Regions from separate parts of the Streptococcus sp. 1F3 genome, predicted to be linked through region 2. Evidence: predicted binding sites of a transcription regulator. Region 2 holds the regulator's gene; the other holds the start of a gene.

Region 1 (7,254 bases), on a different contig from region 2:
ACCAATAGCCGTGATACCTTTCGATTTGGGTGTTGGATCTTACTTTGGAGTATCCTATCAGCTGTTGCTATTTTTTACCCACTTGGGCTACTCATCTTACAATAGGAGGAATAAAGGATGTTATCAAAACAAAGAGAAACCATCGATCGCATTGATAGGGAAATCGTAGGCTTGTTTGAAGAGCGGATGCAGACTGCTTTGGAGGTGGTTGCCATAAAAAAAGAACAGGGGCTTCCTGTGCTTGATAGTAGCCGAGAAGCACAGGTAATCGAAAAGGTATGTAGCTATCTCAAAGACGCAACCTTGCGTGAGCCATTGACGGAATTATACACGGAAATGATGCGCTTATCGAGGGCTTACCAGCAGAAGCAACTCGATGAATAGATTCTATTATTACACCTACACCTAAAGGGAGCTATAGTTGCCATTGGCTAATGTTGAAATATCTGTGCCTCTTTTATGACTTCGTAGCGTACGGCAAGGCGATGCTGATAAAGTTTGAAGAGCTTTTCGAAGAGTATGAGTCCCCTAGATGATTGGAGAAAGGGCGAACAATAAGGGAAGAGACTATAAGGAACTGCTCCCTCTATACCTCCCTTTGAAAAATCCAAGAAGCCTGCCATTTTGGCAAGCTTTTTTTCATATTTTTTGGTAAAATGGAAAAAACAAATAGAAGAGGTTAGATCATGGAGAAATTCCAAGTTATTGCACATCCCCTTATTCAGCATAAATTGTCTATCTTGCGCCGTACAGATACGCCTACCAAGGCTTTTCGTGAATTGGTCGATGAAATTGCGATGCTGATGGGGTATGAGGTGCTACGTGACTTGCCATTGGAAGATGTAGAAATCGAGACTCCGATTACCAAAACGGTTCAAAAGCAAATCGCTGGGAAAAAATTGGCTATTGTTCCAATCCTGCGTGCTGGAATTGGTATGGTGGACGGTCTATTAAGCCTTGTTCCAGCAGCAAAAGTTGGTCATATCGGTATGTATCGTGATGAAGAAACCTTGCAACCAGTTGAGTATTTGGTCAAATTACCAGAAGACATCGATCAGCGTCAAATCTTTGTCGTAGATCCTATGCTTGCGACGGGTGGTTCGGCTATTTTAGCGATTGATTCGCTTAAAAAACGTGGTGCAACCAATATCAAATTTGTCTGCCTTGTTGCAGCACCAGAAGGTGTTAAAGCCCTTCAGCATGCACACCCAGATGTGGATATCTTTACCGCAGCCTTAGATGAAAAGCTAAATGAAAAAGGCTATATCGTTCCAGGCTTGGGAGATGCAGGAGATCGCTTGTTTGGGACAAAATAAGAAAGCTATGGGGAAGAGGGAGAAAAATCGTGGTTTCGAAGGCTCGCCTTTCCCTTTTTATTGCTAAACTGGAATGGACATCAGCTACCGTTTCTCTTCTGATAGTTCAGGAAAATGAATAATAGATGAGGAGAGGTAATCGAAAATAAGTCTGTTGATTTGTTCCCAGACCTCACTTTCGAATAGTGGCGAAAGCGAGGATTCGAAAGAGGAAGGATTGAGAATGACAAGGGAGTGGACAGTCTCACTCATTCTGAACGTTTTTTATTTGACCTTTTTTGACTATTTAAGTATAATAATTTCAAAATTGAAAAGGAGAACACTATGATTCCTGTAGTTATTGAACAAACTAGCCGTGGGGAACGCTCGTATGATATTTACTCACGTCTTTTAAAAGATCGTATTATCATGTTAACAGGTCCGGTTGAGGACAATATGGCTAACTCTGTTATTGCCCAGTTGCTTTTTCTTGATGCTCAAGATCCGACCAAGGATATTTACCTTTATGTGAATACTCCTGGTGGCTCTGTTTCGGCAGGTCTTGCAATTGTGGATACGATGAATTTTATTAAGGCAGATGTACAAACCATTGTGATGGGAATGGCAGCGAGCATGGGCACAGTCATTGCTTCAAGTGGAGCTAAAGGAAAACGCTTCATGTTGCCCCATGCGGAATATATGATTCACCAACCAATGGGGGGTACTGGTGGAGGTACGCAACAAACAGATATGGCTATTGCGGCTGAACACCTACTTAAAACCCGTAATACCCTTGAAAAAATTCTCGCAGATAACTCAGGAAAAAGTGTCAAACAAATCCATAAAGATGCTGAGCGCGATTACTGGATGAGTGCCAAAGAAACGCTTGATTATGGCTTTATTGACCAAATTATGGAAAACAATCAGTTAAACTAAGATACGAGGGCGTTAAAAAAGCGAATGAAACTTAGGAAACATGGCAAGGAAGCATCGCCTCCTTGTCATGTTTATCTATTTTCCGAGCTTTTAGCCCGAGTTCAATTAAATCAAGATACAAAAGCCGTAAAGCGAGCAAAGTAAAAATAGGAGGTTGACGCAGGGTTCGATGAACCCAAGGGAACCTATCCTTACAGGATTCTCAACTGTAATCGGCTAAAGCCGAAACAGCTGCCTATCTTTTTTACCTAGCTTTTAGCCCGTGTTCAATTAAATCAAGATACAAAGGGCGTAACAAAAGCGAATGAAAATTAGGAATCTTGACGAAGAATTATCGATTCTAGGAAAGATTATCTATTTTCCGAGCTTTTAGCCCGTGTTCAATTAAGATGTGAGAGTGTTTGACACGGGTATCACTCGTTTTATTTCCAACCTTTAATAGTCTATCCAAGGGAATCAACCTGCTACACTATACTTGGGTAATGGGCGGTCTGCGAAACAAGGAGAATGTCTTAAAAGATGCTTGCAACTGGATTAAAAACAGTAGTGAGGTTAGAGATTTGTTGAGGTATCTGCTGAAAAAAGTGTCTTTCTCTTTAGAGCTTTTCTGTATCAAATGCCCTGTTTTTTGATATAATGGAAAGGAAAAGAAATGAAAGAGGAAGAGTATGGCATTTGAAAAGCAAGAACGGGTTAGTCTGACAGTCTATCTGCACTATAATCGTGATGCGAGAAAATTAAATCAGTACGGAGACATCATCTACCATTCTCGGCGCTTGCGTTACCTATTATTATATGTGAATCAGGAAAAGGTGGATAGTTTGATTACAAGCCTAAAGAAAGAAAAGTTTGTTAAGAAAGTGGTTCCATCTCGCCTGAAAGAATTGGATACTAATTTTGTCGGGATTTTATGGCGTCAAGAGGAAGAGAAAAATAGTATTTAAATTCTTTTTCTTTTTTTGTTGACAATTTTCTGATAATTCAGTATATTAGATACATCGCAAAAATGAAGAAAATTTTCAAGGAGCTTTTATGAAAATCAATAGACTTAAATTAGCAGTGGTTAGTTTTGCTTCTGCAGCGTTTCTTTCAGCATGTGGAACGGTATCAAGTACAAATGCCTCTGCCACTGGGACAGAATTAGGAGACACAATCAAAATTGGTTACAACTTGGAATTGTCAGGTAGCGTCTCATCTTATGGTCAAACAGAGAAGAACGGTGCAGACCTTGCAGTGAAAGAAATCAATGCTGCAGGCGGTGTTGATGGGAAGAAGATTGAAGTCATTGTAAAAGACAATAAGTCAGAAACAGCCGAAGCGGCGACAATTGCGACAAGTCTTGCAAGTGAAGGGGCAAATGTTGTCATTGGGCCTGCAACCTCAGCTACGTCAGGTGCCTCTATTGCCAACGTAACATTAGCGGGTGTACCAATGATTAGTCCTTCAGGAACTCAAACAGATCTCGTTGTAGACAGCGAAGGTAAGGTTCAAGATTTCTTCTTCCGTACGACCTTTACAGATGGCTATCAAGGTGAAATCATGGCAGATTATGCAACGAAAACCTTGAATGCAAAGAAAGTCGTGCTTTACTACGATAACTCCTCGGACTATGGTAAGGGTATTGCAGAATCTTTCCAAAATGCCTACAAGGGTGAAATTGTTTCAACGATTACATTTGCTTCGGGGGATAAGGACTTCCAAGCAGCCCTTACGAAATTAAAAGGACTTGACTTTGATGCAATTATCATGCCAGGTTATTACAATGAAACAGGCACTATCGTAAAACAAGCACGCGGTCTTGGAATAGACAAAGCGATTCTTGGCTCAGATGGGTTTGATTCACCATTGTTTGCAGAGTTGGCAACAGCTTCAGCAGCAAACAACATTTATTATCTATCTGCCTTTGTTCCATCAGCTAGTGATCGTGCAAAAGCCTTCCATGATGCTTATACAAAGGAATACGGTGAAGAACCATCTATGTTCTCAGCCCTTGCTTATGACTCAGTTTACATGGCAGCAGAAGCTTCAACAGGTGCTAAAAACTCTGTAGAAGTGAAAGATAGGTTAGCTGCCTTGAAAGATTTTAATGGTGTGACTGGTACGATGTCTATTGACAAGGACCACAACGTTGTAAAATCGGTCTATGTGGTGAGTTTGAAAGATGGCAAGGCTGATGCAGTCGATACAGTATCTTTGACAGAAGCAGCTAAATAAGGCTTCTTTAGAGAACGGTTATTTCTACGATACGGATATATGAAAGGAGTCTAGGACTTTTGTCCCAGACTCCCTTGCCGTGTATCGATACTCAAAATAGCCTCCATTCCCATTTTGATGTGAAGTGGCAGGCTGTTCCATATTTTAGAAAGTTTGGTGAATGCATGCTTCAACAGCTCGTCAATGGTTTGATTCTGGGTTCCGTTTATGCCTTGTTAGCCCTGGGTTATACAATGGTATATGGAATTATCAAACTGATTAACTTTGCCCATGGGGATCTCTATATGATGGGAGCCTTCATGGGATACTACCTTTTAAATCGATTAACCTTTATTTCAGACGGAGGTCTTCGCTTCTTTGTAACCTTGATATTGACCATGATTGGAACAGCTATTTTAGGAGTTGTCATTGAATTTTTGGCCTATCGTCCTCTCCGAAATTCGACCCGTATCGCAGCCTTGATTACGGCAATCGGTGTTTCCTTTTTTCTTGAATACACGATGGTGTATTTCTTTTCATCAGATGTCAAACCATTCCCTCAGGTTTTAAACGTAGTAAAATTCACATGGGGACCTGTTACAGTGGATAGTATCCAGCTGATTATTTTAAGTGTTTCTCTTTTCCTTATGGTCGCTTTGCAACTCATCGTTAAGAAGACCAAAATGGGGAAAGCGATGCGGGCAGTATCGGTCGATAGTGATGCTGCACAACTGATGGGAATCAATGTCAATCGTACCATTAGTTTCACCTTTGCCCTAGGTTCAGCCTTGGCAGGCGCAGCAGGTGTTCTACTGGGATTATACTACAATCAAATTGAGCCACTTATGGGGATGACCCCAGGTCTTAAGGCGTTTGTCGCAGCGGTTCTAGGTGGGATTGGGATTATCCCAGGTGCAGCGCTCGGAGGTTTTGTCATCGGGGTCATTGAAACCTTCACTTATGTGATTGAGATTGATCCTTTCCGTGATGCGATTGTATATATTGTCTTGATTATTATTTTATTGGTAAGACCAAGCGGTATTCTTGGTAAAAATGTGAAAGAAAAGGTGTAGCCATGGCAAGAAATGTAAAAGTAAATGCAATCTGGCTTTTGTTCTTACTAGCAGGCTTTGGGCTGATTCAAGGTCTTGTTGCAGCAGGTGTCTTGAATTTCTACTATATTCAGATTGTTCAACAAATTGGAATCAACATTATTATGGCTGTTGGTTTGAACTTGATTGTTGGCTTCTCAGGTCAATTTTCGCTCGGTCACGCAGGATTTATGGCGATTGGTGCTTACTCTGTCGGCATAATTGGAAAAATGATGCCGACATATGCAGGCTTTGCGATTTCACTTCTCATCGGAATGTTCCTTGCAGGGACCGTTGCCCTCTTGGTCGGTATTCCAACACTCCGATTAAAAGGAGACTATCTAGCGATTGCAACGCTTGGTGTTGCTGAGATTATCCGCATTTTTATCATCAATGGTGGAAAATTAACCAATGGTGCAGCAGGAATTATGGGAATTCCCCTTTTTACGAACTGGCAGCTGGTTTATGTTTTCATGGTGCTTACAACGATTTTCACTGTCAACTTCTTGCGCAGTCCTATAGGGCGGATGGTGATTTCCGTCCGTGAAGATGAAATTGCAGCAGAATCTGTTGGAGTAAATCCAACTAAAATGAAAGTGATTGCTTTTGTCTTTGGGGCGATGACAGCAGCTATTGCAGGTGGGCTTCATGCAGGATATGTAGGAACCATTGTACCAAAGGACTTTGCCTTTATGACCTCTGTCAATATTTTAATTATCATCGTCTTAGGTGGTCTTGGATCCATCACGGGTACTTTTGTAGCGGCAGTTGTTCTTGGGGTTTTAAATGTTTATCTCAAGAGCTATGCAAGCGTCAGCATGATTATCTACTCACTTGCTCTTATTTTGCTCATGATTTTCCGTCCAAGTGGTCTTTTGGGAACAAAGGAATTATCCTTTGCTCGATTCTTCAAGAAGAAGGAGGACGCGAAGTAATGGTACTTCTTGATGTAAAAAAACTAACCAAAAACTTTGGCGGTCTAACGGCTGTCGGTGATGTGACCATGGAGTTGCACGAGGGTGAATTAGTTGGCTTGATCGGACCAAATGGTGCTGGAAAGACAACCCTTTTCAACCTTTTGACAGGGGTCTATGAGCCAAGTGAGGGAACAATTACCCTAGCTGGAACGCTCTTGAACGGAAAGGCTCCCTCTAAAATTGCCTCGCTAGGATTGGGGCGGACCTTTCAAAATATTCGCTTGTTTAAAGAGATGACCGTCTTGGAAAATGTCTTGATTGGCTTGAGTAACCATGGGAAAAATCATATTTTTGCAAGTTTTTTCCGCCTGCCAGCTTTTTATAAGAATGAAGTTGCTTTACGTAAGAAAGCTATGGATCTTTTAAAACTCTTTGATTTGGATAAGGAGGCGGATACGCTGGCTAGAAATCTGCCATACGGTCAACAACGTCGGTTAGAAATTGTCCGTGCCTTAGCAACAGAACCAAAGATTCTTTTCCTTGATGAGCCAGCTGCGGGGATGAACCCGCAGGAAACAGCTGAATTGACACAGTTAATCCGTAAAATCAAAGATGAATTTCATATTACGATTATGTTGATTGAGCATGATATGAGCCTGGTGATGGAAGTAACCGAGCGGATCTATGTCTTGGAGTATGGACGGCTCATCGCCCATGGAACACCTGAGGAAATCAAGGTCGATAAACGTGTAATTGAAGCATATCTTGGAGGTGATGCCTAATGTCAATGTTAAAAGTAGAGGACTTATCTGTCCATTACGG
Region 2 (7,254 bases):
CTGCACACCGTTTGAACTAGCAAACAGGAGGGCTGGAACGGTTGCTACTTGGTAGCGTTGACGAAGTGCTTGTAACTGGGGATCTGGATTCGTACTATCAATAAAATAGATAGTCAGTCCTTCTGCTTGGGCAAGGCTGTGGAGCTTTGGTAGAAAACGTTGGCAGTAAGGACAGCTTGCACGTCCTAAAAAGAGGATAGCTCCGTCCTCTTGTGCCAGTAAGCGCTCAGCTTCCTCTATAGAAACAGGGGTAAAATCTTGTACGAGTTCTTGAAATGAATTGGTAAACATAATAACTCCTTTAAAATAAGATACGAGGACGTTTGACACGAGTGATACTCCGTTTATCTTCCACTTCAACAGCCGATTTTCAGGCGAAGATAGCTAGATTATTGGAGGGCTATCAATAACCAGTGGCTCGTAACTCGAACGCAATTCCTCACCTCATTATAGGGAAAACGGATGATAAATGCAAGAAATTCTGTTTGGATTGTCCCTGTAATGATTAAGTGCAGGCTTAAAAATAGTTTCTACTTTTCTCTCCAACTATCAAAGTGAGGAGTGGAGCAGGCCTTCATTGCTTATGGGCTATGCTGAAAATAGGTCTGCATTGCTTTTACTTTTCAAAGTCAGAAATTTAAGGTATAATAGTCAAAGATAGTCAGAGAAAGAGGTAGTGTCTATGGCGATGAAAAATACATCTGATTATATTGAAGAACATATCAAGGCGATTTTAGAGCAAGTGAGTGTAGCAGAATTACGCAGGAGTGAGTTGGCTAGCCGATTTGAGGTAGTACCAAGCCAGATTAACTATGTGATTAAGACACGTTTTACAGCTAGCCGTGGTTATATTGTGGAAAGCAAGCGCGGAGGCGGAGGTTATATCCGAATTGGTCGGATTACGTTTTCAGATAAGCATGAACTAGTCCATGATTTGTTACACAATATGGGGACAGAGTTGTCTAGCACAGTGTTTGCGGATATCTTACAGCTCTTATTTGACGAGCAGTTGATGACAGAACGTGAAGGCAATTTGCTTCTCTCAGCTAGCAGTGATGAAGTATTAGGACAGGAAGCAGCAGCTATTCGTGTGCGCATGATGCGACAGATTTTACGACGATTGGATAGGAAAGAGGATTAGGATGAAATTTTCAAATGGATTACAACGTGCCTATGAAGATGCGCAGTTAATCGGGCAACGATACATGTGCGATTACTTAGAAACTTGGCATCTGTTATTGGCTTTTGTGATCAATCCAGATACGATTGCAGGGGCTGTTTTAGCGGATTATCCATTCGATGTTGCAGATTACGAGCAGGCAACCTATACAGTGACAGAACGTGTCTATCGTGCAGAATTAGAGGATTTTACGTTTTTACAGAGCTCGAAGAGACTGGATGAAGTAGCTCGTTTTGCCCAGAAGATTGCAGAAGTGCTCAAGGCAAAACAGCTTGGGACTGAGCATCTTTTGATGGCAATGCTTCTGGACAAGCGTTCGGTGGCTTCACAAATCTTGGATAAGGCTGGATTTCATTTTGAAGATTCAGATACTAAGATTCGCTTTATTGATTTACGAAAGAATTTAGAAGCAAAGGCTGGTTTTTCCAAGGAAGATTTAAAGTCTATTCGGAACCTCATGAAAGGAGGGAGAGGACATAGACCTACTATGGCGAATATGATGGGAATGCCTCCGGCTCCTCAAACAGGTGGTTTGGAAGATTATACAAGGGATCTGACAGCCCTAGCCCGTGCAGGACAAATTGAGCCGGTTATTGGCAGGGAGGCTGAGATTTCCCGAATGATTCAGATTCTCTCCCGGAAAACCAAGAACAATCCTGTCTTGGTCGGAGAAGCAGGAGTTGGGAAAACGGCACTCGCCTTGGGTCTAGCACAACGGGTGGCAGATGGGGAGGTGCCTGTTAGTCTTGCCAAGATGCGGGTCCTAGAGTTGGACTTGATGAATGTCATTGCAGGGACGCGTTTTCGGGGAGATTTTGAAGAGCGAATGAACAACATCATCAACGATATTGAAGAAGATGGTCAGGTGATTCTCTTCATTGATGAGTTGCATACGATTATGGGGTCTGGTAGTGGGATTGACTCTACCTTGGATGCGGCTAATATTTTAAAGCCTGCCCTTGCACGTGGAACCTTGCGGACAGTTGGGGCAACGACCCAAGATGAGTATCAAAAGCATATTGAAAAAGATGCAGCCCTCTCTCGTCGTTTTGCTAAAGTAACAGTGGAAGAACCGACTGTCGCAGCTAGCATTGCTATTTTGCAGGGTTTGAAGAAAGCCTACGAAAATTACCATAAAATTCAGATTACAGATGAAGCAGTTGTGACAGCTGTAACCTTTGCTAAGCGGTATTTGACTAGTAAAAATTTACCAGATTCAGCGATTGATTTGTTAGATGAGGCGAGTGCAACGGTGCAAAATCGGCAAAAAACAAGTGGGAAGCAATCTGAATTATCTGCCGCAGATGAGGCACTCATAGCAGGAAAACACAAGACAGTTAGCCAGCTATTGATGAAGGAATTGGAGACAGAGAGCCAAGAAATCTTGGGCGATGTCCAAGTGACAGAAGAGGATGTTTTGCTGACGCTCAGCCATTTATCCGGTATTCCAGTTGCTAAGTTAAGTCAGACGGATATCAAGAAATACTTGAACTTAGAAAGAGAGTTGCACAAGCGGGTGATTGGACAGGAAGCGGCGATTTCTGCGGTTAGTCGTGCCATTCGTCGCAACCAGTCAGGGATTCGGACAGGCAATCGTCCGGTTGGCTCCTTTATGTTTTTAGGGCCTACTGGGGTTGGAAAGACTGAGTTGGCCAAGGCATTGGCAGAAGTCTTGTTTGATGATGCGTCTGCCCTCATTCGTTTTGATATGAGCGAATATATGGAAAAATTTGCAGCTAGTCGTCTAAATGGTGCCCCTCCAGGCTATGTTGGCTATGAAGAAGGAGGAGAGCTGACAGAAAAGGTGCGGAACAAGCCTTATGCAGTCTTGCTCTTTGATGAGGTGGAAAAAGCGCACCCTGATACCTTTAATATTCTATTACAGGTTTTAGATGATGGCGTCTTGACTGATAGCAAGGGACGGAAAGTTGATTTTTCAAATACCATTATTATTATGACCTCAAATCTGGGAGCGACAGCCTTACGAGATGATAAGACAGTTGGTTTTGGAGCCCTTGACCTGTCACACAGCCAGGAACACGTTGAAAAACGGATTTTAGAAGAATTGAAAAAAGCCTATCGACCAGAGTTTATCAACCGTATTGACGAGAAAATTGTCTTCCATAGCTTGACCACTCAAGACATGCAAGAAGTGGTGAAAGTGATGGTTCGTCCGCTCCAGGCAGTTATGAATGAAAAGGGAATTCAGTTTAAGATTCAACCGTCTGCCTTGAAATTATTGGCACAGGAAGGCTACGATCGTGAAATGGGAGCACGACCGCTTCGCCGTTTGCTCCAAACAAAAGTGGAAGACCCTCTAGCAGAAATGCTCCTTCGAGGGGAATTGCAGGTAGGAGATAGCCTGAAAATTGGGGTAAAAGCTGGAAAATTGAACTTTGATATTCAGCGCTAGGTTAGCCTCTTTTACCATAGTCTTTCAGGAGCAGTCGTTCGCTGTTTGGTGAGGACTATTCCAAGCTCTTAGATACATCGTAAAAAAAGTCGTATCAACGGACCATTCTAGGGTTGATACGACTTTTATACTCATTTCATTTACCTTTTATTACTTCAAGCATTGTGGAAACTTCGTTTCCTTATTTCCCAGTTCCAATCATCTTCTAGATGATTGGAACTGGCTTTGCCCTACTCTACGATTGTTACTGACTATCGTCAGTATGATTTCCAACCTTCAACAGTCATTAGACTGTTGAAGCAGCCTGCAGCTCGTTTCCTAGTACGAAAAGGAAACGAAATAACTATATAGTGGTTAGGATACCTTATCGAGCGTCTAGCCCAAATATCCCGAAAATGAAGTAGGAGAGAGCTAGTGTCACAGGAATTGGCTGTAAGCAGAGGAGACCAAAGATGAATAACTTGACTTTTTTAAATAGAAGTGAAGCTAAGATAGCTAGCCAACCGCTAGCTGGCAGAAAATAGAGAAAGATAAAATGAGGAACAGATATAAGACTACTTCCAAAAGGAAATTGGATATTGGCTGGAAACCAAGCAATCATAGACCAGATAAACACGATGACAAGGATAAAATAAAGGTCGAAGGGACTATTCTTGATAGCATAGTAGTATTTTAACATTTGATGAACCCCGCAGTTCCAACATTAATTTTTATTGCATCGGCTTTCCAGTAAATGTTGCTAATAAAAGATGGTGACGGAGCTAGTATTCCTAGAAAAGCGGATGATTTAAGGTTTTTTGTCATTTTTTACTTCTTCTTAACTCCCTCTATTGTCATGATACGATATCACTTCTGTATAAAAGAAAGCGTTTTATTGATAATAGTATAAAATAGCTTATATAGAAAAGTCAAGAGATTCTTGTATCTTGAAAAAGTAAGGAGAAGTTTAGCTATTTTTAGTGTTAAACAGTCCGCTGGCTTACACGATGGAGTATGAGCAAGGAGGGCTATTTTTTGTATGACGTTCAAAGGGTTATGATAAGAAGCTGGGAGATTCCAGCTTCTTATTTCTTATGGGCTTCACGGGCTTGATGAAAGAGTGTCTCAACTTCTTCTACTGATTCGGCACGAGCTACTGCGCCACGGATTTTCGCAGCACCAGCCGTTCCCCGTAGATAATGGGGAGCAAGTCCTCGAAATTCACGTACAGCAATGCTTTCGCCCTTGAGATGAACCAGGCGTGTGAGATGTTCAAAGGCGATATTGAGCTTATCATGGAAGCTCAGGTCGGGTAGGATCTCGCCTGTCTCGAGATAGTGGTTGATCTGCTCGAAAATATAGGGGTTTCCCATGGCAGTCCGCCCCACCATGACCGCATCTGCACCAACTTCTTCGATGCGTTGGCGAGCGTCTTGAACGGTGCGAATGTCTCCGTTTGCGATAAAGGGAATCTTGGTTAGGGCTTGGGCGACCTTGGTAAGGGTGTCAAGGTCAACCGTTCCCGTATACATTTGCTCCCGCGTCCGACCGTGCATGGCAAGGGCTGCTACTCCAGCACTTTCTGCGGCAAGGGCATTTTCGACAGCTAGACGAGGGTCTGCCCAGCCTGTCCGCATTTTGACGGTTAAAGGAATATCTAGGACAGAACTTACCTGCTTAATGATATGATAGATCTTATCTGGATCTTTAAGCCACTTGGCGCCGGCTTCATTCTTGATGACCTTGTTGACAGGGCAGCCCATGTTGATATCTACGATATTTGCCTTGGTATTTTTTTGGATAAATTCTGCGGCACGGGATAGTCCGTCCGCATCTCCACCGAAGAGTTGAATGGACACCGGGGCTTCGTTTTCTTCAATGTGCAACATGTGTAGGGTTTTGGCGTTGTTATAAAGCAAGCCTTTTTCTGAAATCATTTCCATCACCACAAGCCCTGCACCCATTTCTTTTGCAATGGTACGAAAGGCAGAGTTGGTCACTCCAGCCATGGGAGCTAGGACTGTCCGATTGGGGATTTCGATATTTCCAATCTTAAAGGGGGTATTGAGATGAGCCATCGATAAGTTCCTCCAAGTCATGTTGGTCAAATAGATAATGGGTTTGGCAGAATTGACAGGTGATAGCAGCTCCCTTATCTTCTTCTTTCATTTCGTTTAAATCACTTTTGGGCAGGCTAGCAAGAGCGTCTAAGAAGCGTTCTTTTGAGCAATCGCAGGAAAAGCTAAGGGCGTCCTCTGCTAAACGTTTGAAACTTTGTTCACCATAGATCGCTTCCAACAGCGCTTCGATATGGTTGCTTGACGCGAGTAGTTGTGAGATAGGAGGCATGGTTTGAATCCGTTTTTCAAATTCTGCGATTTCAGCCTCTGTAGCTCCTGGTAAGGCTTGGAGGAGAAAACCACCTGCCACCTTGACCCTATCTTCTTCGTCCAATAAGACATTCAGCCCAACGGCTGACGGGGTCTGTTGGCTTTCGGTTAAGAAGTAGGCAAAATCTTCTCCGATTTCTCCGGAAATCAAGGGGGTCATGGAATGATAGGGGTGTCCGACACCGTAGTCGGTAATGACCAAAAATTGACCTTGACCGACCAGAGGCCCTACAATGACCTCACCAGTCGCTGTTTTTTTCAAATCAATATCTGGGTTTTGAATATAGCCCTTGACCTGCCCCTTGGTATTTGCCACACTAATAATGGCACCGATAGAGCTATTGCCGAGGATTTTGAGGGTGATCTTGGTATCCCCTTTTTCATTTGCAGCAAGCATCTGGTTGGCAATCAGGGTTCTTCCCAAGGCGACGGTTGATGAGGCCATCGTATCATGCATTTCCTGAGCAGTCCGAACCGTTTCTGTGCTATCGATTACAAAGGCACGGAAGTGCCCATTTTCTGAAATTGTTTTAATCATTTTATCCATAAGAATTATTATAGCACAATAGGGGGAAAATGCTAGTAGCCTGGGTTTGGCTACAGGCTATCTAATACTCTTTAAACATCAAAAGGATACTTTGTCAACTTGCCTTGGTGAACGCTAGTTCTACCTTCGGCTTCGTTTCCTAGTATCCTTTTGATTTTTATGGAGTATAAGACAATACTTGCCTCACGTTATCGCCATCATGTTGAGTAGTCGCTCTTTCAAAGGGCGACTACTCTTTTTATCCACATAGTTGTATCCTTAATCTGCTACAGTAGACTGTCGGTGGCTAGATCTTCATCGCTGACTTCTGGGAAGAGTTGTGCAATGATTTTTGGAGTCAATGCCTGACCAGGTCCTTGATAGCAGTAGGTATGCATGTACATAGATGGGTTGAAATTGAGCTCGATACAGGTACAGTTGGGTTTGTCCTTGGTAGAGGGGAGTGTCGGATCTGGAATAATCAAATCGACCCCACAGACCCAGGCACCCATCGCAGTTGCCATCTCGGCAGCCAGTTGTTTATAGCTAGCGTCCATTTGCTCTGTTACATCGATGGAATCGCCACCTGTTGAGATATTGGAGTTGCCTCGTAGTTCTGCTTTTTGCCCGGCTTCTAAAAGGGTTTCTGGACTGTAGCCTTGCTGATCAAGCATCAGCATTTCAATATCACCTAGGTTGATGATTTCAAGTGGTGAGCGGTGGTCTCGTCCCCGTAAGGGATCTTGATTTTTGAGGTCGACCAATT

Evidence for each region. The regulator CtsR, encoded in region 2, represses protease genes until heat stress. The targets are predictions, from matches to a motif close to TTGGTCAAAAAAGGTCAAANA.
Region 1: ACVPON_RS07285 (ATP-dependent Clp protease proteolytic subunit) is a predicted target of CtsR. The motif match lies at 1,582-1,602, and genes of this name have one in related genera.

The regions. Positions count from the first base shown of each region.
Region 1 covers NZ_JBUEQR010000082.1:5,505-12,758, forward strand. Annotated here, with positions in the region: gene ACVPON_RS07270 (SLC13 family permease) at 1-105, shown strand, start outside; gene ACVPON_RS07275 (chorismate mutase) at 118-384, shown strand; gene upp (uracil phosphoribosyltransferase) at 687-1,316, shown strand; gene ACVPON_RS07285 (ATP-dependent Clp protease proteolytic subunit) at 1,623-2,231, shown strand; gene ACVPON_RS07290 (DUF2129 domain-containing protein) at 2,900-3,175, shown strand; gene ACVPON_RS07295 (ABC transporter substrate-binding protein) at 3,264-4,445, shown strand; gene ACVPON_RS07300 (branched-chain amino acid ABC transporter permease) at 4,610-5,497, shown strand; gene ACVPON_RS07305 (branched-chain amino acid ABC transporter permease) at 5,500-6,450, shown strand; gene ACVPON_RS07310 (ABC transporter ATP-binding protein) at 6,450-7,214, shown strand; gene ACVPON_RS07315 (ABC transporter ATP-binding protein) at 7,214-7,254, shown strand, end outside.
Region 2 covers NZ_JBUEQR010000008.1:7,306-14,559, reverse strand. Annotated here, with positions in the region: gene traF (conjugal transfer protein TraF) at 1-291, opposite strand, end outside; gene ACVPON_RS00260 (CtsR family transcriptional regulator) at 683-1,141, shown strand; gene ACVPON_RS00255 (ATP-dependent Clp protease ATP-binding subunit) at 1,143-3,593, shown strand; gene dusB (tRNA dihydrouridine synthase DusB) at 4,658-5,650, opposite strand; gene hslO (Hsp33 family molecular chaperone HslO) at 5,625-6,509, opposite strand; gene gshAB (bifunctional glutamate--cysteine ligase GshA/glutathione synthetase GshB) at 6,776-7,254, opposite strand, start outside.